3 regions of the Streptomyces sp. NPDC104367 genome follow, and region 1 is predicted to be linked to each of the others. Evidence: riboswitches for the same ligand, from Rfam matches in the RefSeq annotation. Region 1 holds a riboswitch; each other region holds the start of a gene.
What was found. Region 1 has a riboswitch for cyclic di-AMP ahead of ACZ619_RS20775 (C40 family peptidase). Riboswitches for the same ligand answer to the same signal wherever they lie in the genome.
Positions count from the first base shown of each region.

Region 2: linked by a shared signal. The riboswitch ahead of ACZ619_RS01500 (M23 family metallopeptidase) and the one ahead of ACZ619_RS20775 (C40 family peptidase) in region 1 are both predicted to bind cyclic di-AMP.
Region 3: linked by a shared signal. The riboswitch ahead of ACZ619_RS29765 (M23 family metallopeptidase) and the one ahead of ACZ619_RS20775 (C40 family peptidase) in region 1 are both predicted to bind cyclic di-AMP.

Region 1 is NZ_JBVJND010000013.1:68,609-78,511, forward strand. Features, by position in the region: gene ACZ619_RS20765 (ATP-dependent Clp protease proteolytic subunit) at 1-579, shown strand, start outside; gene ACZ619_RS20770 (hypothetical protein) at 587-895, shown strand; cyclic di-AMP (ydaO/yuaA leader) riboswitch at 1,259-1,438, shown strand; gene ACZ619_RS20775 (C40 family peptidase) at 1,442-1,915, shown strand; gene ACZ619_RS20780 (ATP-binding protein) at 1,952-2,410, opposite strand; gene ACZ619_RS20785 (helix-turn-helix domain-containing protein) at 2,623-3,483, shown strand; gene ACZ619_RS20790 (DUF397 domain-containing protein) at 3,493-3,720, shown strand; gene ACZ619_RS20795 (8-amino-7-oxononanoate synthase) at 3,780-4,907, opposite strand; gene bioB (biotin synthase BioB) at 5,055-6,284, shown strand; gene ACZ619_RS20805 (adenosylmethionine--8-amino-7-oxononanoate transaminase) at 6,277-7,557, shown strand; gene bioD (dethiobiotin synthase) at 7,560-8,276, shown strand; gene ACZ619_RS20815 (helix-turn-helix transcriptional regulator) at 8,406-9,903, opposite strand, start outside.
Region 2 is NZ_JBVJND010000001.1:327,468-337,370, forward strand. Features, by position in the region: gene ACZ619_RS01470 (MFS transporter) at 1-86, opposite strand, end outside; gene ACZ619_RS01475 (helix-turn-helix domain-containing protein) at 83-712, opposite strand; gene ACZ619_RS01480 (GNAT family N-acetyltransferase) at 711-1,235, shown strand; gene ACZ619_RS01485 (TetR/AcrR family transcriptional regulator) at 1,278-1,880, shown strand; gene ACZ619_RS01490 (SGNH/GDSL hydrolase family protein) at 1,928-2,713, opposite strand; gene ACZ619_RS01495 (DUF6250 domain-containing protein) at 2,859-3,575, opposite strand; gene ACZ619_RS01500 (M23 family metallopeptidase) at 3,775-4,701, opposite strand; cyclic di-AMP (ydaO/yuaA leader) riboswitch at 4,706-4,865, opposite strand; gene ACZ619_RS01505 (alpha-galactosidase) at 5,171-7,255, opposite strand; gene ACZ619_RS01510 (tyrosine-protein phosphatase) at 7,430-8,227, shown strand; gene ACZ619_RS01515 (DUF6126 family protein) at 8,243-8,365, opposite strand; gene ACZ619_RS01520 (helix-turn-helix domain-containing protein) at 8,362-8,985, opposite strand; gene ACZ619_RS01525 (aspartate aminotransferase family protein) at 9,072-9,903, opposite strand, start outside.
Region 3 is NZ_JBVJND010000022.1:134,799-144,701, forward strand. Features, by position in the region: gene ACZ619_RS29755 (M16 family metallopeptidase) at 41-1,435, shown strand; gene ACZ619_RS29760 (M16 family metallopeptidase) at 1,432-2,820, shown strand; cyclic di-AMP (ydaO/yuaA leader) riboswitch at 3,023-3,185, shown strand; gene ACZ619_RS29765 (M23 family metallopeptidase) at 3,198-3,953, shown strand; gene ACZ619_RS29770 (GntR family transcriptional regulator) at 4,141-4,836, shown strand; gene ACZ619_RS29775 (HPr family phosphocarrier protein) at 5,091-5,372, opposite strand; gene ACZ619_RS29780 (bifunctional acetate--CoA ligase family protein/GNAT family N-acetyltransferase) at 5,550-8,456, shown strand; gene ACZ619_RS29785 (DUF5998 family protein) at 8,544-9,131, shown strand; gene ACZ619_RS29790 (alkaline phosphatase family protein) at 9,131-9,903, shown strand, end outside.

The DNA.
Region 1 (9,903 bases):
GCGCAACGCACGCTGGATCCGTACTCGAAGCTGCTGGAGAACCGGATCGTGTTCCTCGGCACGCCCGTGGACGAGGTCTCCGCGAACGATGTGACGGCCCAGCTGATGTACCTGGAGCACACCGCCCCGGAGCAGGACATCTCGCTCTACGTCAATTCGCCGGGCGGGTCGTTCAGCGCGATGACGGCGATCTACGACACGGTCCGGTACGTCACCTGTGACGTGGCCACGGTCTGCCTGGGCCAGGCCGGGGCGTCGGCGGCGGTCCTGCTCGCGGCCGGCACCCCGGGCAAGCGGTCCGCGCTGCCGGGGGCGCGCATTCTCCTCCAGCAGCCGTCCCTGCCGGAACCGGTGCGGGGCCGGCCGAGTGATCTGGCCATCCGGGCGGCGGAGTTGGAACGGGTCCGTACCCTGATGGAGGAGATGCTCGTCCGGCACACCGGGCGCACCCCGGAGCAGGTGCGCGAGGACATGGAGCGGGACCTGGTCCTGGACGCCCGGCAGGCGCTGGCGTACGGGCTGGTGGACCTGGTCATGCCCGAGCGCAGGGGCTCGCTCGGCCTGCCGGACGCGGGGTGAGCCGCCGATGCTGCCACCGGAACTTCCGCCGCTGCCCGCGCTCACCCGCGCCGAGGGCGAGTTGATCGACCGTTATCTGGACGTGGTCGATCTGCTGGGCCGTATCAACCCGGCGCAGAACGAGGACACGTATCGTGGCCTGCGCGCCGCGCAGGCGCTGGTGCGCGCCGCTTCCGAGCTGCGTGACGCGCTGGCCCTGATGCACGGCAGGGGCGAGACGGAGCTGCACGGGGACACGCTGGCACGGGCGTTGCGGGTGCTCGACGGTGAGCGCCGGACCGCTCGCGTCGCGCTCCCGCCCGACTGCGTACGCTGACGCGCGCAGGCCGCGGGCCCGGCCGTCGAGGCCGCGTCCGGGCCGGAGTCGAAACGACCCAACGGGGTTACCCCCGTTCAGCGGAGCGCGGCGTGGTTTTACCTGACCGGCGGACCCGCTCGACGTGCGGGTCCGAGGGAGCCCCTGGAGTGCTTTCGCGCAGGTCCGGGGCTACGCAGGGCAGTTGGCGTTGAGTCGAACAGAGCATTGTCCACCCGAACGGGTGGGTGGTGAGTAACCCCACAAATCCCCGATTCCATTGGGATTTTCGGACACACGTGAGTGAAGATCCCTGTCTGACGACAAGCCCCCGCCACAGCGGCGGGGCGGTCCGGGCGGACGCCGAGTCCTGCCGCCGCCCGGATTGACCCGTCGACAGAAGTGCATCGGCAGGAGTGGAGGACCCGAGCAAGACGGGTCGCCGGAACGGTCGCGCCATGACCGGGCCGAGCAGCCCTTGGGGTGAAGCCGCGTCAGCGGCCGGGCAACTTCGCCAGCCCGAATCCGACAGGTCATCCTTCACAGGCGGCTGACGAAGGGTTGCGCATGACTGCGCTCAATCGTGTCCCGTCGCTCATGGCCAGGGCCGGTACGGCCTCGGCGCTGACGATCGCCGCCGTCGGCGGCTCGATCGTGATCCCGGGTGTCGCCTCCGAGGCCTCGGCCGCCACGATGGCGACGAAGGCGCTTCAGGTCGCCGCCTCGAAGAAGGGGTCACCCTACAGGTGGGGCGCCAGCGGACCGAACCGGTTCGACTGCTCCGGGCTGACGCTGTACTCGTTCAAGAAGGCGGGCAAGAGCCTGCCGCGTACGGCGGCCCAGCAGTACAACAAGACCCGTCACATCTCGGCCGGCCACCGCAAGGCCGGGGACCTGGTCTTCTTCCACTCGGGTTCCAGCGTGTACCACGTCGGCATCTACGCCGGGAAGGGAAAGATCTGGCACGCCCCGAAGACCGGGGACGTGGTGAAGCTGCAGAAGATCTGGACCAGGAGCGTCTGGTACGGCCGGGTGAGCTGACCCGGCGACCGGGTGCCGGCCGGCGGGGACTCGGGGCTACGGTTCCTGCTGGCCGGCCGCGGTCACGGTGCCGGCCGGCACCGTCCAGGGCAGTTCGATGGAGACGGTCTTGCCGCCCTCCCGGGTCGGGCGGACCCGGAGTCTGCCGCCGCACTCGGCGGTGAGCCAGCGGATGATGACCATGCCGCGCCCGTTGTCCTGCTGGACCGCGGCGGGAAGTCTCCTGGGGAAGCGGGGGTGACTGTCCGTGACGCCGATGTGGAGGTGTTCGTCGCGGTCGAGGGCGATGTCCACCGTGAAGGTGGGTGACTGTCCGAAGGTGTGCTGTACGGCGTTGGTGGCGAGTTCCGAGACGATGAGGCGGATGGTGTCCGCGGTCTCCGTCTGCGGTGGCAGTCCCCACTCCGCGAGGGTGTCCAGCACATAGGAGCGGGCCGTGGAGACCGAGGCGGGATCGCTCGGCAGAGTGACGGATGCTTCCAGATGGTCTGCCATGGCGACGTCGTCCCTTTCCTCGGGACCGTAGTCCGACACGGTGCGGATGGTTCGAGTACGGTCCCGGACTGGTGCTTCTTCGCCAGACTGCCATTACCGGGCCGGTCACGGGGAGCGATCCACCAAGATGTGCATATATCTGTCGCTCGAAGCGGTGAACTCTGCGACCCCAGACCGTATTTGGGCGGCCCGGAAGGAGTAAGGAGTAGCCCATGCAGAACGGTCCCGCGGTACGCCGCCGAAAACTGGGCGCCGAACTGCGCATGCTGCGCACCGGTGCGGGTCTCACGAGCGGTGAGGCCGCCCGTCTGGTGGGCTGGCACCAGTCGAAGGTGAGCCGGATAGAGACCGGCGCCAGCGGTGTGAAACCGGCCGATGTGCGGTTACTCCTGGACGCCTACGGCGTGACCGAGGGGCAGTTGCGCGAGTTGCTGCTGGTGCTGGCGGGGTCGGAGGACACGGCCGGACGGCACCACTGGTGGCACGCCTACCGCGGGGTGCTGCCGCCCGCCTACCGGGACTTCATCAGCCTGGAGTCGCAGGCGAGCGCGATGCGCACGCTGGAGACCTCGGTGGTACCGGGGCTGTTGCAGACGTCCGAGTACGCGCGGGCCGTCACCCGGGTGGCCGCCGAGGGACTCGACGACGAGGCGCTGGACACCCTGGTGGAAGTGCGCCTGGCCAGGCAGGACGTGCTGCGCAACGATCCGCCGCTGCGGCTGAGCGCGGTCCTGGACGAGGCGGTGCTGCGCCGTGAGGTCGGCGGCCCGGGGGTGATGGCCCGCCAGCTGCACCGGCTGATGGAGGCGGCGAGGCTGCCCCAGGTGCGGATCCAGGTGCTGCCGTTCCAGGCCGGTGCGCATATCGGCATCACCGGCCCTTTCGTAATCTTCTCATTTCCGAGCACTTCTGATCTGGATGTGGTTGTTCTCGACCAGTTGACGAGTAGCCTCTACCTGGAGCGGAAAGAAGACCTCCAGGCCTATGCGGAGGCCTTCGACACCCTTCAGATCCACGCGCTTTCGCCCGAGGACTCGTTGGATTTCATCGCCGGGATAAGTGACGGCACGTAAGGAGGCACCATGACTGCACTGCCTCGGCACGTTCCTTCCAGTACCGATCTGCTCGGCGTGCGGTGGCTGCGCAGCAGTCACAGCACCGGAGCGAACAACTGCGTGGAGACCGCACGGCCGCACTCCGGTGCGCCCGCCGGACTGCTCGCCGTGCGTGACTCCAAGGACCCGGCCGGACCCGCGCTGCTCTTCTCCCCCGAGAGCTGGACGGGTTTCCTGGCCGTGTTCACCGACTGATCAGCGCGGAACCGCACCCGTATCCACCCGCGAGCGGCACCCGGCCGTGTCACGCCGACTCATGGTCGTGTCTCGCCGATCACCCGTACAGCGCGTTCGATCTCGGCCCCGGAGAGGTCGGCCCGGGCGGTCAGCCTGAGCCGTGAGACTCCGTCCGGCACGGAAGGCGGACGGAAACAGCCCACGGCCAGACCTGCCGTCCGGCAGTCGGCCGCCCATCGCACGGCCCGCTCCGGGGACGGTGCCCGCACGGAGACCACCGCGGCGTCCGGCCGTACCGCTTCCAGACCCGCGGCGGTCAGCCGTGCGTGCAGCTCGGCGGCCACCTCGCGGGCCCGGGCCGCGCGCCCGGGCTCGCGCCGCAGCAGCCGCAGGGCCGCCAGCGCCGCCCCCGCCGCCGCGGGGGCCAGACCGGTGTCGAAGATGAAGGTGCGGGCCGCGTTGACCAGATGGTCGACCACCCGGGCCGGACCCAGCACGGCCCCGCCCTGACTGCCCAGCGACTTGGACAGGGTCACGGTCGCCACCACGTCGTCGGCACCGGCCAGCCCGGCCGCGAACGGCGCCCCCCGCCCGCCGTCCCCGAGGACGCCGAGCCCGTGCGCGTCGTCGACGAGGAGCCCGGCGCCGTGCTCCCGGCACGCCCCGGCCAGGGCGGCGAGCGGGGTCGCGTCGCCGTCGACGGAGAACACCGTGTCGGAGACGACCACCGCGGGCCCCTCGTGGGTGCCGAGCGCCTTGCGCACCGCGTCCGGGTCGGCGTGCCCGACGACCTGGGTGGTGCCCCGGGCCAGCCGGCAGCCGTCGATCAGGGAGGCGTGGTTGAGGGCGTCGGAGACGATCAGCGAGCCGTGCGGGCCGAGCGTGGTGACGGCGGCGAGGTTGGCCGCGTAGCCGGAGGAGAAGACCAGGGCCGCCTCGAACCCGCAGAATTCGGCCAGCTCGCGCTCCAGCTCGGTGTGGAGCTCGGTCGTGCCGGTCACCAGCCGGGAGCCGGTGGCTCCGCCGCCCCAGGTCCGGGCCGCCCCGGCGGCGCCCTCGGCGACCTCGGGATGGCCGGCCAGGCCCAGGTAGTCGTTGCTCGCGAGGTCCAGCAGCGGCGAATCGGCGGGACGGGGGCGCAGGGTCCGTTCGAGTCCGGCGCGGCGGCGCAGCTCCGCCTGTTCGTCGATCCAGCCGAACGCCATGACCCCTCCGGTGATTTTGTAGGCAATGAACAGACCCTAGCGGGACCGTCGGGCACCCACTGTGTGGTGATACCCACATGTCGATCTGCCAGGGTTGTGCGAACTCTCCTTGGCCCGGGGCAGCCTCGTAGTACAGGATCGGCTCTCATGGACCTGCTGAACACGCTGGTGGACAAGGGGCTTCGGCGCGAGCTGCCGACCCGCGAGGAAGCGCTCGCCGTGCTGGCGACCTCGGACGACGACGTGCTCGACGTGGTGGCCGCGGCCGGCAAGGTGCGCCGGCAGTGGTTCGGCCGGCGCGTGAAACTCAACTACCTGGTCAACCTCAAGTCGGGCCTGTGCCCGGAGGACTGCTCCTACTGCTCGCAGCGGCTGGGCTCCTCGACCGGCATCCTCAAGTACAGCTGGCTGAAACCCGACGAGGCCTCCAGGGCGGCCGCCGCGGGGCTCGCCGGGGGCGCCAAGCGGGTCTGCCTGGTGGCCTCCGGGCGCGGCCCGACCGACCGGGACGTGGACCGGGTCGCCGGCACCATCAAGGCGATCAAGGAGCAGAACGAGGGCGTCGAGGTGTGCGCCTGTCTCGGTCTGCTCTCCGACGGCCAGGCCGAGCGGCTGCGCGAGGCGGGCGCGGACGCCTACAACCACAACCTCAACACGTCCGAGGGGACGTACGGGGACATCACGACCACGCACACGTACGCCGATCGGGTGGACACGGTCAACAAGGCGCACGCGGCGGGTCTGTCGGCCTGTTCGGGCCTGATCGCCGGCATGGGCGAGTCGGACGAGGACCTGGTCGACGTGGTCTTCTCGCTGCGCGAGCTGGACCCGGACTCGGTGCCGGTGAACTTCCTGATCCCGGTCGAGGGCACGCCGCTGGCCAAGGAGTGGAACCTCACCCCGCAGCGCTGCCTGCGCATCCTGGCGATGGTGCGGTTCGTCTGCCCCGACGTCGAGGTCCGGATCGCGGGCGGCCGCGAGGTGCATCTGCGCACCATGCAGCCGCTCGCGCTGCACCTGGCCAACTCGATCTTCCTCGGCGACTACCTCACCACCGAGGGCCAGGCCGGCCAGGCCGACCTGGAGATGATCGCGGACGCCGGGTTCGTGGTGGAGGGCTCGGACGAGGTGACGCTGCCGCGGCACCGGGCCGACGCCCCGGGCTCCGTCTGCGGGTCGCACGCCGGGGACGCCGGGAACGCCGACGCCGGGTGCGGAGCGCACGCCGGGGCCGGGTGCGGAGCGGGCTGCGGTTCCCACGAGGGCGCCGCTGTCCGCGACTCGGCCGCCGTGGCCACCGCCGCCGCCGAGCCGCGCACCGACCTGGTCGCCGTCCGCCGCCGCGGTGCCGGAACGGACCTCGCGCCCAATGCCTGACCTGGGCGTCCCCGAACTGCTGGAGCTGGACCGGCGGCACGTCTGGCATCCGTACGGTCCGATGCCCGGCCGGGCCGAACCGCTCGTCGTGGAGTCGGCGAGCGGGGTCCGGCTGCGGCTGGCGGACGGCTCGGGCGAGCTGGTCGACGGCATGTCGTCGTGGTGGTCGGCGATCCACGGCTACAACCACCCGGTGCTCAACGAGGCCGCGCGCGAGCAGCTCGGCCGGATGAGCCATGTGATGTTCGGCGGGCTCACCCACGAGCCCGCCGTCCGGCTGGCGAAGCTCCTTGTCGACATGTCTCCCGACGGTCTGGAGCATGTCTTCCTCGCCGACTCCGGCTCGGTCTCGGTCGAGGTCGCCGTGAAGATGTGCCTGCAGTACTGGCGTTCGCTCGGCCGGCCCGCGAAACGGCGCCTGCTGACCTGGCGCGGCGGCTACCACGGCGACACCTGGCAGCCGATGTCGGTGTGCGACCCCGAGGGCGGGATGCACGAGCTGTGGTCCGGGGCGCTGCCGCGCCAGGTCTTCGCGGACGCTCCCCCGGCCGGGTACGAGGAGTCGTACGCGGACCATCTGCGGTCCATGGTCGAGCGGCACGCGCACGAGCTGGCCGCGGTGATCGTGGAGCCGGTGGTGCAGGGCGCGGGCGGGATGCGGTTCCACTCCCCCGCCTATCTGCGGGTGCTGCGCGAGGCCTGCGACGCGCACGGCGTGCTGCTGGTCCTCGATGAGATCGCGACCGGCTTCGGCCGTACGGGCGCGCTGTTCGCGGCGGACCACGCGGCCGTCACCCCGGACGTGATGTGCGTGGGCAAGGCGCTGACCGGCGGTTACCTGACGATGGCGGCGACGCTGTGCACACCGCGGGTGGCCGAGGGGATCTCGCGGGGCGAGGTGCCGGTGCTGGCCCACGGGCCGACGTTCATGGGCAACCCGCTGGCGGCGTCGGTGGCCTGTGCCTCGCTCGGGCTGCTGCTCGGGCAGGACTGGCTCGCCGAGGTCAAGCGGATCGAGTCGGGGCTGCGGGACGGGCTGGCGCCCGCGCTGGACCTGCCCGGGGTCCGGGACGTCCGGGTCCTCGGCGCCATCGGGGTCGTTCAGCTCGACCACGAGGTGGACATGCGGGCCGCCACGGCGGCGGCGGTGCGCGAGGGCGTGTGGCTGCGGCCCTTCCGCGACCTGGTCTACACGATGCCGCCGTACGTCACGGGTGACGTGGACGTGGCACGGATCGCGCGTGCGGTGTGCGCCGCGGCGCGGGAGGGATGAACATGCCGATCCTGGTGATCACGGGGACGGGCACGGAGGTCGGCAAGACGGTCGCCACCGCCGCGGTCGCCGCCTCCGCGGTCGCGGCGGGCCGCTCGGTGGCGGTCCTGAAGGCCGCGCAGACGGGGGTACGGCCGGACGAGCGCGGGGACGCCGACGAGGTCGCGCGGCTGGCGGGCGCCGTGACGGCGGTCGAGGTCGCCCGGTTCCCGGAGCCGCTGGCGCCGGGCACGGCGGCGCGGCGGGCCGGGCTGGCGCCGGTGCATCCGCAGGACGTGGCGGAGGCCGCCGCCAAGCTGGCCACCGACCACGATCTGGTGCTGGTCGAGGGCGCGGGCGGGCTGCTGGTCCGGTTCGACGCGGCGGGCGGCACGCTGGCGGACGCGGCCCGGCTACTGAACGCGCCGGTGCTGCTGGTGGCGTCGGCCGGGCTCGGCACCCTCAACACGACCGAGCTGACGGCCCGTGAACTGAGGTTCCGTGAGCTGGAGTTGCTGGGGCTGGTGATCGGCAGCTGGCCGGACTCCCCGGACCTGGCGTCCCGCTGCAATGTGGCCGACCTGCCCGAGGTGGCCGGTGCGCCGCTGCTGGGCGCGCTGCCCGCCGGTTCCGGCGCCCTCGCCCCCGCCGACTTCCGCGCCCAGGCGCCGGGTTGGCTGTCGGCCCGCCTGGACGGCAGCTGGGACGCGGAGGCGTTCCGGGCACGGGAGGCGCGCTAGGGGGGCCGGCCGGTCGGGTGCGGCACCGTCGTGGCTGGTCGTGCGGTTCCCCGCGCCCCCAGAAGAAGGGGCGCGGGGAACCGCGCGGACGACCCCCACACCGCCGCGCCCGACCACCGGCCGGCCCTCCTACGGCAACTCGCCCAGCAGGCGTACCAGTTCGATGCGGGACCGGATGCCCAGGCGGGCGAAGACTCCGCGCAGGTGGTGGTCGATGGTGCGCGGGCTGAGGTTGAGCCGGTCGGCGATCTCCCGGTTCGTGGCGCCCTCGGCCGCCATCCGGGCGACCATGAGCTGCTGCGCGGTGAGGACCGCGGCCGGACCGGTGCCCTCGGTCGGGGCCAACGGCGTTCCCAGGGCGCGGAGTTCGGCGCGGGCCTGGGCCGCGCAGTGCGGGGCGCCGAAGGAGTCGAAGGCCTCCAGGGCGCTGTGCAGCCGGTCACGGGCCTCGGTGCGCTGCCGCAGCCGGCGCAGCGCGCCCGCGAACAGCAGCTCGGTGCGGGCGCGTTCGAAGTCGCGGGTGCCGCGGGCGTGCAGGTCGAGTGCGGCCCGGTAGTGCGGGACCGCCTCCGTGCCGGGGGCGAGCAGGGCCCGGCAGCGGGCGCTGAGCGCGAGGTCGTCGGGGCTGCGGACGGCGGTGGCCCAGCGGTCGTAGTCGGCGTGGGCGGCGCGCGCCACCCGGGTGTCGCCGGTGCGGACGGCGGCCTCGACGTAGTGCGGGGTGGCCAGGTGCCGGATGGCCCGGTGGCCGTGCCCGGGTCCGAAGCCGGCGAGGGCGCGCAGCCGGGCGGCCGCCGCCGGGAAGCGGCCGTTGCTCAGGTCGAGGAAGGCGAGCGCCCACTGGGCGAGGGCGGCGGGCAGGCCGAGTCCGTGTGCCAGGGCGTACGAGCGGACGGCGGCCGCGCGCTCCCGGCAGCTCTCCTCGTCGCCGGTGACGGCGGCGAACATGGCGAGCGCGGCCTCCAGGTGGCAGGCGCCGTTGTCCTGCCCGGTGGCGTGGGCCTGGTGCAGGGCCTCGCGGGTGGCGGCCTCGGCGGCCCGGGTGCGGCCGGTCCAGAAGTCGGCGTAGGCGCGGAACTCCATGGCCTGGACGGCGGTGGCCGGGACACCCCGGGCACGGGCGGAGGCGGCGGCCCGGAGGGTGGCGGTGACGGCCCGGTTGGGGTCGCCGAGCATCAGCGCGGCCATCCCGGAGTGGATCAGCAGCCCGGGGTCGCCGCCGGGGCCGCAGCGGCCGGCGGTGCTCTTGAGCAGGGTGCGGGCGTCGTCGTAGCGGCCCTCGACGGCGGCGGCGAGTCCGGCGAGGGTGCCGGGCGGGGAGAGGCCGAGCCAGTGGGCCATGACGTGGGCCTCGCGGCAGCGTCTGAGGTCGCCGGTGTAGACGGCGGCCTCGGTGGCGAGGGCGAGGAGTTCCGCGGACTCGGCGGAACGTTCCTGCCGTACGGCGGCGGTGAGCAGGGCGTCGAAGGCCTCGGCGGCGTTGCCGGCTCTGAGGGCGAGGACACCGCCCAGGGCGGCGTTGTCGGTACGGGCGGCGAGGCGTCTGGCCCGGTCGGACTCGCCGGAGCGCCAGGCGTCGGCGGCGGCCCCGGCGAGCAGCCGGGACTCCTCGACGGGGTCGGCGCAC
Region 2 (9,903 bases), on a different contig from region 1:
GGCTGCACGGCGTAGTTGTTCGCGATCGCCGTACCGGCGATCAGGGCCAGCAGGAACGTGCCGCCTCGGGACAGCGGCCGGCTCACGGCCGTATGTCGCGGGTGAGGACGACGGCGTAACGGCACTCGGAATCGCCCGCGTTGACGAAGACGCGCTCGGCGGGCGCGCCGAGTTCGATGGTGTCGCCGGCGTCGAGTTCGTGGACGGTGTCGCCGTCGTGGAAGGTCAGCCGGCCGTCGAGGACCCAGACGATCTGGCGTACGAAGGCGAAGGCGGCGGCCGGATACGGCACCCGGGCGCCGGCCGGCAGCCGGATCTCGGCGATCTCCGCCGGGAAGCGCGGGCCGGTGATCTGGCGGCGCCGGTAGCCGGTGCCGGGGTCGCGCCACTCGGCCGCGTCGGCGGCGCGCCGCACCCCCGGGGCGGCGGCCGGGTCGGGGGCGCCGGCCGGGTCCGCCGGGTCCTCGGGGGCGCCCTCCGCCAGGGCGAGCAGGGAGGCGACGCTCAGCTGGAAGGCGGCGGACAGCTTGCCGAGGACGACGGCGGTGGGGCTGCTCTCGCCGCGCTCGATCCGGCTGATCATCGCCGGGGAGACACCGGAGGCGTCCGCGAGCTGCGCCAGGGTCCAGCGGCGGCACTCGCGTTCGACACGGACACGGGCGGCGATCCGCCGCACCAGCGGGTCCGCCGGTGGTTCTACTATGTTGGACATGAATCCAATATACGAGAGACGCGTGGTGGCCGTGCGCCCGGCCCGGCCCGGCGACGGGGAGGCGGTCCGCGCGATCCGCAACCACGCGATCGAGCACTCGACGGCCCTGTGGACCGAGACCCCGCAGTCCCCCGCCGAGGGGGCGGCCTGGTTCGCCGCGCACCTAGCGCGCGGCTCGGCGCTCGTGGCCGAACTGGCCGACGCGCCGGGCGAGGTGGCCGGGTTCGCCGCCTGGGGGCCCTGGCGCGAGCTGGACGGCTACCGGCACACGGTGGAGAACTCGGTCTACGTACGCGAGGACAGGCAGGGGCTCGGCATCGGCTCCGCGCTGCTGGGCGCCCTCGTGACCGCGGCGCGCGAGGCCGGCCACCATGTGATGATCGCCGGCATCGAGTCCGGGAACGCCTCGTCGATCCGGCTGCACGAGCGGTTCGGCTTCGAGCACGCCGGCACGGTCCGGGAGGTGGGCATCAAGTTCGGGCGCTGGCTTGATCTGACGATCATGCGGCTGCCGCTGGCCTGAGACGCCGGCGCGGGTGCTCTGGCGACCGATTAGGGTGACCGCGTGGCGAGAGTGCGGTTGAGCGTGGCCGAGCGGCGGGAGGAACTGCTGCGGGCCGCCATCGAACAGATCGAGGCGCGGGGCGTGGCGGCGGTGCGGATCGCCGACGTGGCCTCGGCCCTCGGGGTGAGCAACGCACTGGTGCTGTACCACTTCTCGACGAAGGAGAAGCTGGTCTCCGCCGCCTTCGCGTATGCCGCCGAGGACGACCTGGCGCATCTGCGCAAGCTGCTGGGCCGCCGGACGACCGCGTTGCGCAGGCTGCGGGCGGCGGTGCGCTGGTACGCGCCGACCGGGCAGGCCAAGGGCTGGCGCCTGTGGATCGAGGGCTGGGCGGTGTCGCTGCGCGAACCCGCGCTGCGGGACGTCACCAGGGAGCTGGACCAGCAGTGGAAGGCGGCGCTCGCCGAGGTCGTCGCCGAAGGGGTGGCGGCGGGCGAGTTCCGGTGCCCCGACCCGGCGGCCGCGGCCCTGCGGCTGACCGCCCTGCTGGACGGGCTGGCCGTCCAGCTCACCTCGTACCCGGGGTCCGTGGCGCGCTCGCGGGCGCAGGAGTGGGTCGACGAGGCGCTGGCCCGCGAACTGGGCCTGCCCGAGGAGCGTTGAGGGGCGGCCCGCGGTGAGGCCACCCCTCGCACCGTGCCCCGCGCGCCTCAGGCCACGGAGGCGATCCGCATCTTGATGTCGTCCGGGGAGAGCGCCCCCTTGGCCGTCACATGGTCGCCGGACGACTCGCCGCGCAGCCGCCGGCCGATCCACGGGACCAGGTACTCGCGGGCCCAGTGCACGTCGTCGCGGCGGACCTCCAGGGTGCCGCGCGGCGGCAGCGGCGGCCAGGGCTGGTCCGGGTCGGCCGGTACGTCGACGCCGAGCACCTGACCGGCGCGCAGCGCCACGCGCGTGTGCCCCTCGGGGGACAGGTGCAGCCGGTCGCCGTCCCAGGCCCGCCGGTCCTGCACCGTCTTCAGCGACCACAGGTCCAGGACCGGGCAGTCGTACCGGTCGGCGATGGCCCGCACATGTCCGTTGTACGTGGCGATCTTGCCGCGCAGATGCTTGAGGACGGGCACGCCCCGGGTGTCGAAGCCGGTGGTCACCATCACCGTGCCGACGGCCTCGGTGAGTCGGGCGACGGTCCGCTCGAACCGCTCGGCCACCTCGTCGGGGTCGGTGCCGGGCCGGATGATGTCGTTGCCGCCCGCGCAGAAGGAGATCAGGTCCGGGGCGAGCGCCAGGGCCTGGGGCACCTGGTCCGCCACGACCTGGTCGAGCAGCTTCCCGCGCACGGCGAGGTTGGTGTAGTCGAAGTCGCCCTCGGGCCGTCGGTCCGACAGCAGTACCGCGAACCGGTCGGCCCAGCCGACGAAGGCCCCGTCCGGGCCGGGGTCGCCGACGCCCTCGGTGAAGCTGTCCCCCACCGCCACGTACGACCCGATCACTGATGCATTGTCACTCTTCGAATCGTCTGCCACATCGGAACATGATTCACCTTCGACTGTGACCTACGCGACCGTAATAAGGGGTTGACGAACGGTGAGATAAGACACTTCTAAATACTTTGCCAAGCTTGGAATAAGGGTCTGATCAGGGGCGTTGAAGGGGCAATCCCCAGACCCGGAAGTCGCTGATCCGGAAGTGGCTCCAGGTGGTGCGGAACGCGAAGTGCCCACCCGTGTAAGGCTCCGGGTCGGTGTAGTCGAACACCAGCCGGCCGTTGTTCCACCAGCGGACCACCGGGCCGTCGGAGACGATCCGGACCCGGTTGGGTTCGTTCGCGACGAGCAGGGGCTCGGTGTAGTCGTAGATCAGCGGCCGCACGCCGGGTTCGCCGACGTAGCGGCGCAGCCGGGTGGTGGTGTTGTAGTTGGCGCCGTAGCCGGCGTAGTACGTGGTGAGGTAGTCGTAGTCGGCGAGCGCGCCGCTGCGCGGGGTGGCGAACAGGTCGTTGGGGGAGCGGACGTCGGTGGCGTTCCAGAAGTTGTTGAGGTCCGAGACGCGGTCGTAGGCGCCGCCCGCCGACACCGGGGTCGCGGTGTACTCCAGGACGTACGGCCCTTCGAGGCGGCGCCGGAACCAGACGGTCGCGCCGGCGGGCACGTCGACCTCCAGGACTCCGCGGGACGCGGTGACCGTGCCGCCCCGCTCCAGTTCCACGAACCACTGGCCGAGGCCGTGGCGGAAGTCGTCCCGGGCGATCGGGCGGCGGTGCCGGGGGGCGGCGCTCGCGGCCGCGGCGGGGGCCAGGGCCGCGAGGGCGGCTCCGGCGGCCAGGGCTCCGAGGGCACGGCGGGTGGTCGTCATGGGGCGGGTTCCTCCGGTACGGCGGGGCGTGAGAAAGCGCTTGCGCCTGACGGGGATCACTGTGCCGCCGCACCGGCCCGGCTGTCGATGCCCCGGGGGTGCCCGCCACAGGAAAGCAACACGCCGAAGGCCGGACCCGGGGATCGGGGGTCCGGCCTTCGCGTGTGTGCCCGGCCAGGGGGCCGGGGAGCTCCTCGGGTCAGCCGACGGCGAGGCCCTTCGAGCGGAGGTAGGCGACCGGGTCCACGTCCGAGCCGTAGTCGGGGGTGGTCCGGATCTCGAAGTGGAGGTGCGGGCCGGTCACGTTGCCGGTGGCGCCGGAGAGGCCGACCCGCTGTCCCGCCGTCACGGTCTGGCCGGCCGAGACGGAGAGGGCGGAGAGGTGGCCGTACTGGGCGTAGTGGCCGTCCGCGAGCCGGATGACGACCTGGTTGCCGTAGGCGCCGCCCCAGCCGGCCGTGACGACCGTGCCGGAGCCGACGGCCTTGACCGGGGTGCCGGTCGGGACGACGAAGTCGACGCCGGTGTGGTAGCCGCTGGACCACATGCCGCCGGACACGTGGTAGCCGGTGCCGACGGTGGCGCCGCCGACCGGGAGGGTGAAGCCGGAGGCGGTCGCCGCCGAAGCGGCCGGGGAGGAGGCGGTGTTCGAGGAGGACGCGGCGCCGGAGTCCGCGGCGCCGCTCGACTCCTCGGTGGCGTTCGACTTCGCGGCGTCCGGGGCCGTGGTGGCGCGGCCGCCGAGCGAGAGCTTGAGGCCGGGGTGGATCAGCGAGGGGTTGTCGCCGACGGCCTGCCGGTTGTCGGCGTAGATCCGCTGCCAGCCGCCGCGCACGTCGTGGTCGCGGGCGATCTTCGACAGGTAGTCGCCGGGCACCACGGTGTACGTGCGGTGCACGGAGCCCGCGGCGGCGGACCCCTCGGCGGCCGCCTGGGTCACGGCCGTCGTCCCGGCGGTCGCGAGCGCTCGCGCCGCCGTTCCGGAGACGGACTGCGAAGTGGCCGCGTGGGCGCCGGTGGCCCCCATGAGCGGCAGGGCCAGCGCGGCACCACCGGTTCCGGCGACGGCCATCGAGCGGGTGAGACGCTGGGACTTGGGGCGGCGGTGCTTACCCTTCGCGGGCATGACGCATTCCTCTCCGGCGCCTGCGAGGTGAGCTGTCGGGTTCGGGCTGGAGCTGCCCGGCCACGCGCGAGGCATGGCTGCACCCCTGGCCGTCCCGGGAACCGGAACAGGCGGTCGTACCTGGTGGGTCCCCCGCTCCTGCCGGGCACGGGTGAGTGTGTGGGGACTCCGGACGGCGGCAGGATTCGGCGTTCCGTCCGGATGCGTGGCGAACGTAAGCGAGCGGGACGCGCCCGGACAAGCGGCCGCTTCCCTGCGTCCGGGTTTCGCTTGATCCGTTACCGGAATTCCCGGTCACCCTCCGTGAATTCGATCGACGCCGGCCTTTCAATCCCCCTGAAAAGCATCCGAATTACGTGAGCGTGACGCGCGACGGACGGTCACGAATATGACGCTCCTCACGCACGTCACGCCACGTCCCCCTATTCCAGAGCGAGTTGTAACCAAGCAGCCAATTCGGGCAGAAGGTTCAGATGCGGCACAGTCGGAGAACCGTCGCATCCAGGTCGCCATGCAGTCCGGTGCGCAGTCCGTGGTGCAACAGAACCGCCCCTCGGTGCACTTCGCCCGTTTCGCGGCATTCGTACGACGCCGCCGGGTCGAGCCCCCGCAGCCGCAGCGCCGGGGCCGGCTCGCCGTAGCTCTGCGCCTGGAGCCAGGCGAGGACGACGCTCTCGTCGCCGAGTGTGTACTGCACCGCGCTGAGCCCACCGGTCGGCGGCCGCAGCCGGTACTGGTCGCCGCGCTGCACCAGCGGCCGGATCTCCTTGTAGAGCTCCACCCAGCGGCCGGCCTCGGCGAGCTCCTCCTCGGTCCACCGCGAGAGGTCGCCGCCGACGCCGAGCGCCCCGGCCATGGAGCTGACGAAACGGAAACGCAGGCTGCTGACCCGGCCGTTGAGCTGGTGGTTCGGGCTGTCGGTGACCCAGGCGGACATCACCCGGGCGGGGTGGATCTGGCTGAAGCCGTGCTGGATGGCGAGCCGGTCCAGCGGGTCGGTGTTGTCGGAGGTCCACACCTCGTCGGTGCGGCTCATGATCCCGAGGTCGATACGGCCGCCGCCGCCCGAACAGGACTCGACGGCCACGCCCGGGTGGGCCGCGCGGAGCCGGTCGAGCAGGGCGTACAGCCCGCGGACGTGGTCGACCCACAGGCGCTGCGGGTAGGGCTCGCCGGGCCAGCCCGCGTCGGTGAAGCAGCGGTTGAAGTCCCACTTGAGGTAGTCGATCGGGGCGCCGGACAGGAGGCCGTCGAGCTGCTCCCAGAGGTACTCCCGGACGTCCTCGCGGGCGAGGTTGAGGACGAGCTGGTTGCGCAGCTCCGTCCGCCTGCGGCCCTGCTGGTACTGGACCCAGTCGGGGTGCGCGCGGTACAGCTCGCTGTCCGGGTTGACCATCTCCGGCTCGACCCAGACGCCGAACCGCATGCCGAGGTCGTGCACATGGTCGGCGAGGGGCTTGAGGCCGTTCGGGAAGCGGTCGGGGTTGGGGGTCCAGTCTCCGAGGCCCGCGCGGTCGCTGGTGCGGGCGCCGAACCAGCCGTCGTCGACCACGAACAGCTCGACGCCGATGGCGGCGGCCCGCCGGGCGAGAACGCTCTGCTGCTCCTCGGAGATGTCGAAGGTGGTGGCCTCCCAGGAGTTGAACAGCACCGGCCGGTCCCGGTCGGCGTCCGGGACGACGTACGCGCGCTGGTAGGCGTGCCAGGTGCGGCTGGCGCCGCCGAAGCCGCCGTCGCTCCACAACCCGGCGAAGACCGGGCTGGTGTACGACTCGCCCTCGGCCAGCGTCAGCAGGCCGGAGTCGTCGTAGCCGGCGCCGCCGGTTATCTGCACGCGCGCGTCCGGGAGTTGGGCGACGGCGATGCGCCAGGAGCCGGACCAGCCGAGGGCGCAGCCCCAGACCTCGCCGCGCTCCTCGGTGGCGTCGGTGTCGAGGGCGACCCAGGGCAGGTGCTGGTGGCCGGTGTGGCCGCGGCGGCTGCCGATGACCTTCTCGCCGTAGGTGAGCGGGGCGCTGGTGAGCCGGGACTCGGCGGCCCAGCGGCCGTGCAGCTGGGACAGCCGCCAGCCCTCGCGGTCGGGCAGCGTCCAGGCGGCCGGGTCGGCGCGCAGCAGTTCCACGGGCGCGTGCCCCTGGTTGCCGACGGTCACCCAGCGCTCGACGACGTCGCCGCGCATCCGGTAGTGCAGGGTGATCGCGATCCCGTCGTCCCTGAAGCGCAGCCGCAGCTCCTCCTCGCCCGCGCCGCCCGCCGTCTCGTACGACTCGAAGGTCCACTCGGTGCCGCGGCGCTGCTCGGTGCGCACCGACAGGGCGGGGCGGACGAAGCGGGGGCCGCCCTCGACGGGGTACTCCTCGCGGCCGTCCAGCGGGGACTCGAAGGGCCAGTAGCCGGGCAGGGCGTACGCGGTGAGCGCCTCGGCGTCGGCGAGCCGGATCCTGGGGCCCCAGTGCAGGTGGAGCAGCTCGTCGGCGGCCGTGAGGTGCAGCGCGTAGCTGCTGCCGGGGCCGGAAAGGAGCCAGGTACGACCGTCTTCGGCGATGTCCACCATCGAGAACCTCACACAGGTGCCAACAGATCCGCTCAATCGCCAACATCATCAAGGGCCGCGGGCCCCGAGGCAACGCCTGTGGACAACTCATTGCCTGCGGAAACCGATGTCGTATGGTCGGTTCAGTGCCCGTCGACGAGCAGCGCCGGCGGGGCCGACCGGGAGGAGCCCCCCGTGACGCAGCAGGTCCCGTCGACCGAGCCCGAGCTGGCCGGTGTGCGCAACTTCCGTGACGTGGGCGGCCTGCCGACCGTGGACGGGCGACGGGTGCGGCCGGGCGTGCTGTTCCGCAGCGGGCACCTCGCCCATGCCACGGAGCAGGACGCGGAGTTCCTCGCCTCCCTGGGCCTGCACACGATCTTCGACTTCCGCAACGCGGCCGACCAGAAGCTGGAGGGCCCGGACGTCGAACTGCCCGGCGTGCGGAACATGAACCTGCCGCTGAGCGACCCGGCGGACGGCGCCGAGTTCTGGAAGCTGGTCCGCGAGGGGAACACCGAGCAGCTGCGCGGGCTGCTGGGCGAGGGCCGGGCCGCGGGGCGGATGGTCAGCTCGTACCGCGCGATCGTCGAGGAGCGCACCGGCGAGCACTCGCGCGTGCTGCACGCGATCGCCGAGGACAGCGTCCCGGCGCTGATGCACTGCGCGGCCGGCAAGGACCGGGCGGGCATCTCCATAGCCGTGACGCTGCTCGCGGTGGGCGTGGAGCGGGACGCGATCCTCGCCGACTACCTGGAGTCCAACGCCAAGCACCGCCGTTACAAGGTGCGGCGCAACGGCGGCGGCGAGAGCGCCTACAGCCCCGAGGTGATGGAGCTGCTCAGCCCCCTCTTCGACGCCCGCGCGGAGTACCTGACGGCCGCCTTCGAGACCATCGACGCGACCTGGGGCGGTGTCGAGGCGTATCTGGAGCAGGGTCTGAAGCTCACCGCGGGGACCCGGGAGCGGCTGCGCGAGCGCCTGCTCGACTGAGGCCGGGCCCCGGGCTCAGCCCTTGCCCCCGACCTCGAACAGCAGGTAGAGGAAGGCCGCGAAGACGTGCCCGACGGCGATGTAGATGATCAGCCGGACCCACAGAGCCCGGGGGAACTTCTCCTCGAAGTTGCTCACGGCAGCTCTCCAGTGATCGGCCCCAGGCACAGCGTGGCCGTGGGGCTCTGCAGCAGGGTGTGGACGAACAGGAGCTCGACCCCGTCGTGGTCCTCGGCGGCGAGCCGGTGCGGGGTCAGCGAGTCGAAGTGCGCGCTGTCGCCCGGCGCGAGGACGTGCGCGGTGTCGCCGAGGCGCAGCCGCAGCCGGCCGCGCAGGACGTACAGCCACTCCTCGCCGGGGTGCACCCGCACGATGTCGCCCTGCGAGCCGTAGGGCACCCGGACGCGCAGCGCCTGCATGCCCCGGCCGGACGCCCCGGACTGCCAGTACGTCCAGCCGCCCGCGCGGGTCGGTTCCATGTCACCGGAGCGCACGATCGCGTCCCGGTCGGCGGCGGTCTCCCCCAGCAGCTCCGAGACCGTCGTACCGTAGACACGGGCGAGAGCGAGCAGCATCGGCAGCGAGGGCTGCCGCTGCCCGGTCTCCAGCCGGGACAGATGGGCGGGCGACAGCCCGGCGTCCCGCGCCGCGGCCTCCAGGGTGAGACCGGCGCGGCGGCGCAGGGAGCGCAGCTGCGGGGCGACGGCGGGCAGGTCCCCGGCCGGTCCGCCCGGGTGCTCTGTCTCGGAGGAGCTCATGCCTCCATTGAGCCGCATTCTTGCCTCTGGGGCAATTTTCTTGCCTCAGAGGCAAAAAGCCGGAGGCGGGGCCGCCCGGGACGGGGTCAGCGGTTGGCCACCGCCTGCTTGATGAGCGTCCTGCCGAAGTCCCACATCAGCCCGCCGCCGTTGTGCGCGTCGTCCATGACCTCGGTGAAGGCGTCCACGAACCGGTCCACATCGGCCTCGTCGACGATCAGCGGCGGGATGAGCTTGATCACTTCCAGGTGGTCGCCGGAGACCTGGGTGAGGATGCGGTGCCGTTGCAGCAGCGGTACGACGACCATCTGGGCGAACAGTCCCTTGCGGGCGGCCTGGAGCATGGTCCAGCGGCCGCGCAGCTTCAGCGAGCTGGGCCGGCCGAACTCGATGCCGATCATCAGGCCCCGGCCGCGCACGTCGGCGAGCAGTTCGTAGGTGTCGGTCAGCGCGCCGAGCCGGGCGGTGAGCCGCTCCCCCATGGCACGGGCGTTGGCGACGATCTGGTCGTTCTCCATGACGGAGAGGACGGCGAGACCGGCCGCCATGGCCTGGGCGTTGGCCCCGAAGCTCGCCGAGTGGACCAGCACGCGGTCCATGGACGAGTACACCTTCTTGAAGATCCAGTCCTTGCCGAGGGTGGCTCCGACCGGGACGTATCCGCCGGACAGGGCCTTCGCCACGCACACCAGGTCCGGCTCGACACCCTCCTCGTGCTGATAGGCGTAGAAGTCGCCGGTGCGGCCGAGGCCGGTCTGCACCTCGTCGGCGATGAGCAGCGCCTTGTGCCGGTGGAGCAGTTCCTGGGCGGCGCGCAGGTATCCGGACGGGGCCTCGTGGACGCCCTTGCCCTGGATGGGCTCGACGATCAGCGCGGCGACGTCGCCCTTGCGCAGCTCCCGCGCCAGGGCGTCGAGA
Region 3 (9,903 bases), on a different contig from region 1:
ACCGCGGTTCGAGACCGCTTCCGCGAGCGAAGGGACGTACATGCCCATGGGTCACACGACCACGGCCGAGACAGGCTCCGGAGGCCTGACAGCGACCGAGCACCGCTTGGCCAACGGTCTGCGCGTGGTGCTCTCCGAGGACCACCTGACCCCGGTCGCGGCGGTCTGCCTCTGGTACGACGTCGGTTCCCGGCACGAAGTCAAGGGCCGCACCGGCCTGGCTCACCTTTTCGAGCACCTGATGTTCCAGGGCTCCGCCCAGGTCAAGGGCAACGGCCACTTCGAGCTGGTGCAGGGCGCCGGCGGTTCGCTCAACGGCACCACCAGCTTCGAGCGCACCAACTACTTCGAGACCATGCCCGCCCACCAGCTGGAGCTCGCCCTCTGGCTGGAGGCCGACCGGATGGGCTCCCTGCTCGCCGCCCTGGACGACGAGTCGATGGAGAACCAGCGCGACGTCGTCAAGAACGAGCGCCGCCAGCGCTACGACAACGTGCCCTACGGCACCGCGTTCGAGAAGCTGACCGCCCTCGCCTATCCGGAGGGCCACCCCTACCACCACACGCCGATCGGCTCGATGGCCGACCTGGACGCGGCCACCCTGGAGGACGCCCGCGCGTTCTTCCGGACGTACTACGCGCCCAACAACGCCGTCCTGTCGGTCGTCGGCGACATCGACCCGCAGCAGGCGCTGGCCTGGGTCGAGAAGTACTTCGGCTCCATCCCGGCGCACGACGGCAAGCCCGCCCCGCGCGACGGCTCGCTGCCCGAGACCATGGGAGGGCAGCTGCGCGAGGTCGTCGTGGAGGAGGTCCCCGCGCGGGCGCTGATGGCCGCCTACCGGCTCCCGGAGGACGGCACGCGCGCGTCCGACGCGGCCGACCTCGCCCTCACCGTCCTCGGCGGCGGCGAGTCCTCCCGGCTCTACAACCGCCTGGTGCGGCGCGACCGTACGGCCGTCGCGGCCGGCTTCGGCCTGCTGCGCCTGGCCGGCGCGCCCTCCCTGGGCTGGCTGGACGTGAAGACCTCCGGTGATGTCGAGGTGCCGGTCATCGAGACCGCCATCGACGAGGAGCTCGCCCGGTTCGCCGAGGAGGGCCCCACGCCCGAGGAGATGGAGCGCGCCCAGGCCCAGTTGGAGCGCGAGTGGCTGGACCGGCTCGGCACCGTCGCGGGCCGCGCCGACGAACTGTGCCGCTTCGCCGTCCTGTTCGGCGACCCGCAGCTCGCCCTGACCGCCGTCCAGCGCGTCCTGACGGTCACCCCCGAGGAGGTCCAGGAGATCGCCAAGGCGCGGCTGCGCCCCGACAACCGCGCGGTGCTCGTCTACGAACCCAAGTCCCCGGAGACGGCCCCGGACGCCGACGTGCCCGAGGACCCCGAGGCCGAGGCCACGGTCGAAGCCGGCGACAACGACGAGGAGACGGCCAAGTGACCGAGCTCGCCAGCATGGACTTCCACCCGCAGCCCCAGCCGGGCGACGCCAGGCCCTGGGCCTTCCCCGCGCCCGAGCGCGGCACCCTGGACAACGGCCTGACCGTGCTCCGCTGCCACCGCCCCGGCCAGCAGGTCGTCGCCGTCGAGGTGCTGGTGGACGCGCCCCTGGACGCCGAACCGGCCGGCCTGGACGGCGTCGCCACCATCATGGCGCGCGCGTTCTCGGAGGGCACCGACAAGCACTCCGCCGAGGAGTTCGCCGCCGAACTGGAGCGCGCCGGCGCCACCCTCGACGCCCACGCCGACCACCCCTGCGTCCGCGTCAGCCTGGAGGTCCCGGCCTCCCGTCTGGCCAAGGGCCTCGGACTGCTCTCCGACGCGCTGCGGGCGCCCGCGTTCGCCGACAGCGAGGTCGAGCGGCTGGTCCGCAACCGCCTCGACGAGATCCCGCACGAGCAGGCCAACCCCAGCCGCCGGGCCGCCAAGCAGCTCTACAAGGAGCTGTTCCCGGCCACCGCGCGGATGTCCCGCCCCCGCCAGGGCACCGAGGAGACGGTCGAGAAGATCGACGCGGCCGCCGTCCGCGCGTTCTACGACCGGCACGTCCGCCCCGCGACCGCCACCGCGGTCGTCGTCGGCGACCTCACCGGCATCGACCTCGACGAACTGCTCGGCGAGACCCTGGGCGCCTGGCGCGGCACCACCGCCGAGCCCCGGCCGGTCCCGCCGGTCACCGCCGACGACACCGGCCGGGTCGTCGTCGTGGACCGTCCCGGAGCCGTCCAGACGCAGCTGCTCATCGGCCGCGTCGGCCCCGACCGGCACGACCGCGTCTGGCCCGCCCAGGTGCTCGGCACCTACTGCCTGGGCGGCACCCTCACCTCCCGCCTGGACCGCGTCCTGCGCGAGGAGAAGGGCTACACCTACGGCGTCCGCTCCTTCGGGCAGGTGCTGCGCTCCGCCCCCGACGGCAGCGGCGCCTCCCTGCTGGCCATCAGCGGCTCCGTGGACACCCCGAACACCGGTCCCGCGCTCCAGGACCTGTGGACGGTGCTGCGCACCCTCGCCGCCGAGGGCCTCACCGACGCCGAGCGCGACATCGCCGTGCAGAACCTGGTCGGTGTGGCGCCGCTCAAGTACGAGACGGCGGCCGCCGTCGCGGGCACCCTGGCCGACCAGGTCGAGCAGCACCTGCCCGACGACTTCCAGGCGACCCTCTACCGGCAGCTCGCCGCCACCGGCACCGTGGAGGCCACCGCGGCCGTGGTCAACGCCTTCTCGGTGGACCGGCTGGTGACCGTCCTCGTCGGGGACGCGGCGCAGATCAAGGAGCCCGTCGAGGCGCTCGGGATCGGCGAAGTCACGGTCGTCGCCGCCGAGTAACCGGGCGGGCGGCACACGCGCGTGGAGCGGCCCTGGTGACCGGGATGTCACCAGGGCCGCCGAATGTCCGAATTGGGGCGGAGGTTGCCTGTCTGCCCTGTGGGATGCGCTACAAAAACCCGGATCCGTTTGGGTATGGAAAGCGCGCCCTCGTAGGTTCTTCCGGGCTGTCCGTCATGCAGTGCGCCGCAACCGCGGCACCGGACAGTCATCGCCGAGTCCCCGTACGGCGCGAGCCAGGGGAGCCGGGGACCCACACGTCCCTGGGGTGAATCGGGCGCCCGCGCGAGCCGCGAGGGGGTCCGTAGGAGACCTTCCTGCTCCGAACCCGTCAGCTAACCCGGTAGGCGAGAGGGAAGGAAAGGACCAGCCTCTACATGGCGTTCATGTGCGCCTCCGGGAAGCACCGTCGTCCCGGCCGGGTGAAGCGCACCGGCGCGCAGGCCGCCGGCATCGCGGCCCTCACCACCACCGGTGTCATCGGCACCGTCTCCGCGGCCCCGGCCCTCGCCGCCGAGAACTCCGTCGAGCAGACCGGCCTCACCCCGGTCATCACGGTCAGCGACTCGGTGGTCGAGCAGATCGACGCCCAGGCCGTCACGCAGAAGGCCGAGGCCGAGCGCGAGGCGGCCCTGGAGGCCGCCCGCAAGGAGGCCGCGGCCAGGGCGAAGGAGGCGCACGAGGCCAAGGCGCGCGCCGCCCGGGCGGCCGAGCGCGAGCGCCTCAACGCCTTCGTCGCACCGATCTCGGGCTCCTACGTCTCCACCGGCTACAAGACCGGCGGCTCCCTGTGGTCCTCCGGCACCCACACCGGCATCGACTTCCACGCCGCCACCGGCACGGCCGTGCACGCCGTCGGCACCGGCACGGTCGTCTCCACCGGCTGGGGCGGGGCGTACGGCAACCAGATCGTCATCAAGATGGCCGACGGCATGTACACCCAGTACGGCCACCTGTCGTCCATCGGCGTCTCGGTGGGCCAGCAGGTCACCCCGGGCCAGCAGATCGGCCTCTCCGGCGCCACCGGCAACGTGACGGGCCCACACCTCCACTTCGAGGCCCGTACGACCGCGGAGTACGGCTCCGACGTCGACCCGGTCGCCTACCTCCGCAAGCACGGTGTGAACGTCTGACGACATACGGCCAGATCTTCACAAGCCCCGGCTCCCGAGCCGGGGCTTTCGCCGTTTTCGTGCCCCCGCTGTCCAAAATATATCCCTGGATTCCGGCCCCCCGTCGGAAATTCCGGCTCATTGCAATAGAGTCACGGAACGGACGCCACTCGGCGGCTTTTCTCGGGGATTAAGGCGGAGGTCGGTCATGCGTATTCCGGCGCACTCGGTATGCACGGCGATCCGGGACGACATCGTCGCGGGTGTCTACGAGCGAGGCGGCCGGCTCACCGAGGAACTGCTGGCCCGCCGCTACGGCGTCTCGCGCGTCCCCGTCCGCGAGGCCCTGCGCACCCTGGAGGCCGAGGGCTTCGTGGTGACGCGCCGGCACGCGGGCGCGTGCGTCGCCGAGCCGACCGAGCAGGAGGCGGCCGACCTGCTGGAGATGCGGATGCTCCTGGAGCCGCTGGGCGCCGCACGGGCCGCCCAGCGGCGCACCGAGGCCCACCTCAAGGTGCTGCGCGGGCTGGTCAGGCTGGGCCAGGAGCGGTCCCGCAGGGGCAACAGCGAGGATCTGCGCTCGCTGGGCGGCTGGTTCCACGAGACGCTCGCCCAGGCCTCCGGCAGCCACGCCCTGACCTCGACCCTCACCCAGCTGCGGCACAAGATCGCCTGGATGTACGCGGCCGACGCGCCCGCCAACCCCGTGGAGTCCTGGGCCGAGCACGGCGCCATCGTGGACGCGGTGGCGCGCGGCGACGGCGAGCGCGCACGGGCGATCACCGCGCTGCACACCGAGCGCGTGACGGCCGCCCACCGGCTGCGGTTCTCGGGCGGGGCCGACCGGGCGAACGGTGTGAGGACTTCGCAACCTCCCGTAAACATGTCGGGCCTGCGGCATTAACACGAGCGCCGTATACAAAGAGATGTTATTCAGCGGAGCCGTATTTCCGCTGCCCTTATTCGCGCGCGCCGGGAATTTCCGGTGGCGCGCTATTGGTGTGCCTGGTGCAAATGGTGCGGGGCGTGCGGAACGCCTCGCCGCGCACGCCGGAGCCGAGGCGGGGCAAATTTCCGGGGCGGAAAACGGCGAGGCCGCGCCGCCCCGTTCGGGTGCGGCGCGGCCTCGGCCCTGACGTGCGGGCGGCGCTGTGTCGCTCAGACGGTCTCGGGGAGCTCCTCGAGACCCTCGGCGACCAGCTTGGCCAGGCGGTCGAGGGCGGCGTCGGAGCCCTCGGCGTCGGAGGCGAGGACGATCTCCTCGCCGCCCTGGGCGCCCAGGCCCAGGACAGCCAGCATGGAGGCCGCGTTGACAGGGTTGCCCCCGGCCTTGGCGATCGTCACCGGGACGCCTGCGGCCGTGGCGGCTCGGACGAAGATGGAAGCGGGGCGGGCGTGGAGGCCCTCGGCCCAGCCGACGTTGACGCGGCGCTCAGCCATGTGATGCTGCCCTTCGGTTTTCAGGGTTGTCTAGACCAGTTTCCCATAACGTGAAGCATCCCCGGAGCGGACACGGATGCCCTCCGGGTGTGTCGTCGGACCGCGGCCTCGGCCCGACTTCCGTCCTCCACAGACTGCCTCGCGCCGTTGTCGGACGCGAGCCGTACTCTGGGGCCCATGCAGACCCCGGCGGACCGGCAGGACCGGCACGAGTACCCCGCCCACTGGGAGGCGGACGTGGTACTGCGCGACGGTGGCACCGCGCGCGTCCGGCCCATCACCGTCGATGACGCCGACCGCCTGGTCAGCTTCTACGAGCAGGTCTCGGACGAGTCGAAGTACTACCGCTTCTTCGCGCCCTACCCCAGGCTCTCCGCCAAGGACGTCCACCGCTTCACGCACCACGACTTTGTGGACAGGGTGGGACTCGCGGCCACCATCGGCGGCGAGTTCATCGCCACCGTACGCTATGACCGCATTGGCGCCGACGGCATGCCCGCGTCGGCCCCCGCCGACGAGGCCGAGGTCGCCTTCCTCGTCCAGGACGCCCACCAGGGCCGCGGTGTCGCCTCCGCTCTCCTGGAGCACATCGCCGCCGTCGCGCGCGAGCGCGGCATCCGCCGGTTCGCCGCCGAGGTGCTGCCCGCCAACTCCAAGATGATCAAGGTGTTCACGGACGCCGGCTACACCCAGCAGCGCAGCTTCGAGGACGGCGTGGTCCGGCTGGAGTTCGACCTGGAGCCCACCGACCGCTCCCTCGCGGTCCAGCGCGCCCGCGAACAGCGCGCGGAGGCCCGCTCGGTACGACGGCTGCTCGCCCCCGGCGCGGTCGCGGTGGTTGGCGTCGGCCGCGCGCCCGGCGGCGTCGGCCGCAGCGTCCTCGGCAACCTCCGGGACGCCGGCTTCACCGGCCGCCTGCACGCCGTGAACCGGGCCTTCCCGCAGGACCTCAAGGAGGTCGACGGGGTGCCCGCGCACCGCTCCGTGCGGGACATCGACGGACCGGTCGACCTCGCCGTGGTCGCCGTCCCCGCCGAGCACGTCCCCTCCGTCGTCACGGACTGCGGCGAGCACGGCGTCCAGGGGCTCGTCGTCCTGTCCGCCGGATACGCCGAGAGCGGCCCGGACGGCCGCGAGCGCCAGCGCGAACTGGTCCGGCACGCGCGCACGTACGGCATGCGGATCATCGGCCCCAACGCCTTCGGCGTCATCAACACCGCCGCCGACGTCCGGCTGAACGCCTCCCTCGCGCCCGAGATGCCGCGCCCCGGCCGCATCGGCCTGTTCGCCCAGTCCGGCGCCATCGGGATCGCCCTGCTGTCCCGGCTGCACCGGCGGGGCGGCGGCGTCACCGGGACCACGGGCGTGTCCACGTTCGTCTCGTCGGGCAACCGCGCGGACGTCTCCGGCAACGACGTCCTCCAGTACTGGTACGACGACCCCGAGACCGACGTCGTCCTCATGTACCTGGAGTCCATCGGCAACCCGCGCAAGTTCACGCGCCTCGCGCGGCGGACGGCGGCGGCCAAGCCCCTGGTCGTCGTGCAGGGCGCCGGGTCCGCGCCGCAGGGGCACGCGGTACGGGCGACGCGGCTGCCGCACGCCACGGTGTCCGCGCTGCTGCGGCAGGCCGGGGTGATCCGCGTCGACACCATCACCGAGCTGGTCGACGCGGGGCTGCTGCTCGCGCGCCAGCCGCTGCCGGCCGGGCCGCGCGTGACGATCCTCGGCAACTCGGAGTCGCTGGGGCTGCTGACGTACGACCGGTGCCTGGCCGAGGGGCTGCGGCCCGCGCCGCCGCTGGACCTGACGACGGGGGCGACCGCGCAGGAGTTCCACGGCGCGCTGGCCGCCGCGCTCGCGGACGACTCCTGCGACGCGGTGATCGTGACGGCCATACCGGCGATCGGGGAGGGCCCGGTCGGGGACGCGGAACTGGCGGAGGCGCTGCGGTCGGCCGCGGAGCGGGTCCCGGGCAAGCCGGTCCTCGTGGTGCACGTGGAGCTCGGCGGGCTCGCGGAGGCGCTGTCTGCCGCGGGCCGTACCGCACCGCAGGCGGGCGCGACGGCACCCGCCACCGGAGGCGGCGCCCAGCTCCCCCCGCTCCCCGCCTCGCCCGAACGGGGTGACCCCCCTCGCCCCGCCCCGGCGGCGGGACCCGCCCAGGCACCGCCCGCCGCCGGCACCGGAACCGCGAAGCCCTCCCCTGTCCACCCCTGCTCCCGCCTCATCCCCGCCTACCCCGCCGCCGAGCGCGCCGTCCGCGCCCTCGCCGAGGCGGTGAGGTACGGGCAGTGGCGGCGGGAGGCGGCCGAGCCCGGGAAGGTGCCGGAGTACGAGGACATCGACGAGAAGGGGGCCGCGGAGCTGATCGGCTCCCTGCTGGAGCGGGGTGAGGGGCTCACCCTCGGCGTCGAGGAGACCTGCGCGCTGCTCGGCAGGTACGGCATCGACGTGCACCGCGCGCTGCCCGCCCGCACCCCCGACGCCGCCGTGGAAGCCGCCCGCGACCTCGGCTACCCCGTCGCCCTCAAGGCCACCGCACCTCATCTGCGGCACCGCGCCGACCTGGGCGGCGTCCGCCTCGACCTGGCCGACGAGGAGCAACTGCGCCGCGCGTACGCCGAGTTGTCGGAGCTGTTCGGGCCGCCCCAGGAACTGCGCCCGGTGGTGCAGCGGATGGCGCCCCGGGGCGTCGACACCGTCGTACGGGCCGTGATCGACCCGGCGGCCGGGGCCGTGCTGTCGTTCGGGCTCGCCGGGGCCGCCTCGCAGCTGCTCGGCGACATGGCGCACCGGCTGGTTCCGGTCACCGACCGGGACGCGACCTCGCTGCTGCGGTCGATCCGGACCGCGCCCCTGCTGTTCGGCTGGCGCGGGGCCGCCCCCGTGGACACGCCCGCTCTGGAGGAGCTGCTGCTGCGGGTCTCCCGGCTGGTCGACGACCACCCCGAGGTGGTCGCGGTCACGCTGGAACCGGTCGTGGTCGCCCCGCGCGGCGTGAGCGTCCTCGGTGCCACCGTCCGCCTCGCGCCCCCGCCGGCCCGTGACGACCTGGGCCCGCGGACCCTGCCCGCCTACTGAGACGAACGTCCGCCGCGGCCGACGGCGTTCGAGGTGGGTGCCCGCTCCTGGCCCGGGCCCCCTTGACCACGGATTAAGATGGACGCCATGGCCAAGACCAGTACGACGACCCAGGGGCTGCGCGTCGCGATCGAGCGCAGCGGCTACTACCCGGCCCTCGTGGCCGAGGCGGTGGAGGCCGCTGTGGGCGGGGAGCCGATCCGGTCGTACCTGGTCCACCAGGAGACCACGTTCGACCAGAACGAGGTGCGGCGGCACGTGACCGTGCTCGTCCTCACCGGCAACCGCTTCATCGTCAGCCACACCGACGAGCAGGCCGCCGACAGCACCTCCCCGACGCCGTACGCCACCACCTCGACCGAGTCGGTCAAGCTCGGCCGGATCTCGTCGGTCGTGGTCAGCCGGGTCGTCGCCAACCCCGAGCAGTACACCCCGGGCACCCTGCCCCGCGAGATCGTGCTGACCATCGGCTGGGGCGCCGTCTCCCGCATCGACCTGGAGCCCGCCGCCTGCGGCGACCCCAACTGCGAGGCCGACCACGGCTACACGGGCAGCTCCACCGCCGACGACCTCAGCCTGCGCGTCAGCGAGGCCGGGGACGGCCCGGAGACGGTGCGCCAGGCGCTCGTCTTCGCCCAGGCCATCTCCGAGGCGACCGCGGACGTCACGCGCTGATGGCGTACGCCGCCTGGGACCACCCCGAACCCCTCGCCCTCGGCTCCGCGCCGCTGCCCGAGTACGGCAGCGGCTCCCTCGCCGACCTGCTGCCCACCCTGGCCGCGGGCATGGCCGTACCCGGCATGACCGCGTCGATCACGGAACTGACCGCCGCCGACCGTAACTGCGTCTTCCTGATCGACGGGCTGGGCTGGGAGCAGATCAAGGCCCACCCGGCCGAGGCGCCCTTCCTGACCTCGCTGCTCGGCAGCTCGCGCGGCGGCACGGGACGGCCGATCACCGCCGGCTACCCGGCGACCACCGCGACCTCGCTCGCCTCCGTCGGCACCGGCCTGCCGCCCGGCGCGCACGGCCTGCCCGGCTACACGGTCCGCAACCCGGCCACCCGCCAGCTGATGAACCAGCTGCGCTGGCAGCCCTGGTCCGACCCGGCCGCCTGGCAGCCGTACCCCACCGTCTTCCAGCTCGCCCAGGCCGCGGGCGTGCACTGCGCCCAGGTGTCCTCCCCGGCCTTCCAGAACACCCCGCTCACCAAGGTCGCGCTCAGCGGCGGAACGTTTCACGGGCGGCTGACCGGCGAGGAGCGCATGGACCTCGCGGCGCAGCAACTGGCCGCCGCGGACCGCTCCCTGGTCTACACGTACTACGCCGAGCTCGACGGCGCCGGGCACCGCTACGGCGTCGACTCCGACACCTGGCGCGGCCAGCTGATGCACGTCGACCGGCTCGTCCAGCGGCTCGCCGAGCAGCTCCCGGCACGCAGCGCGCT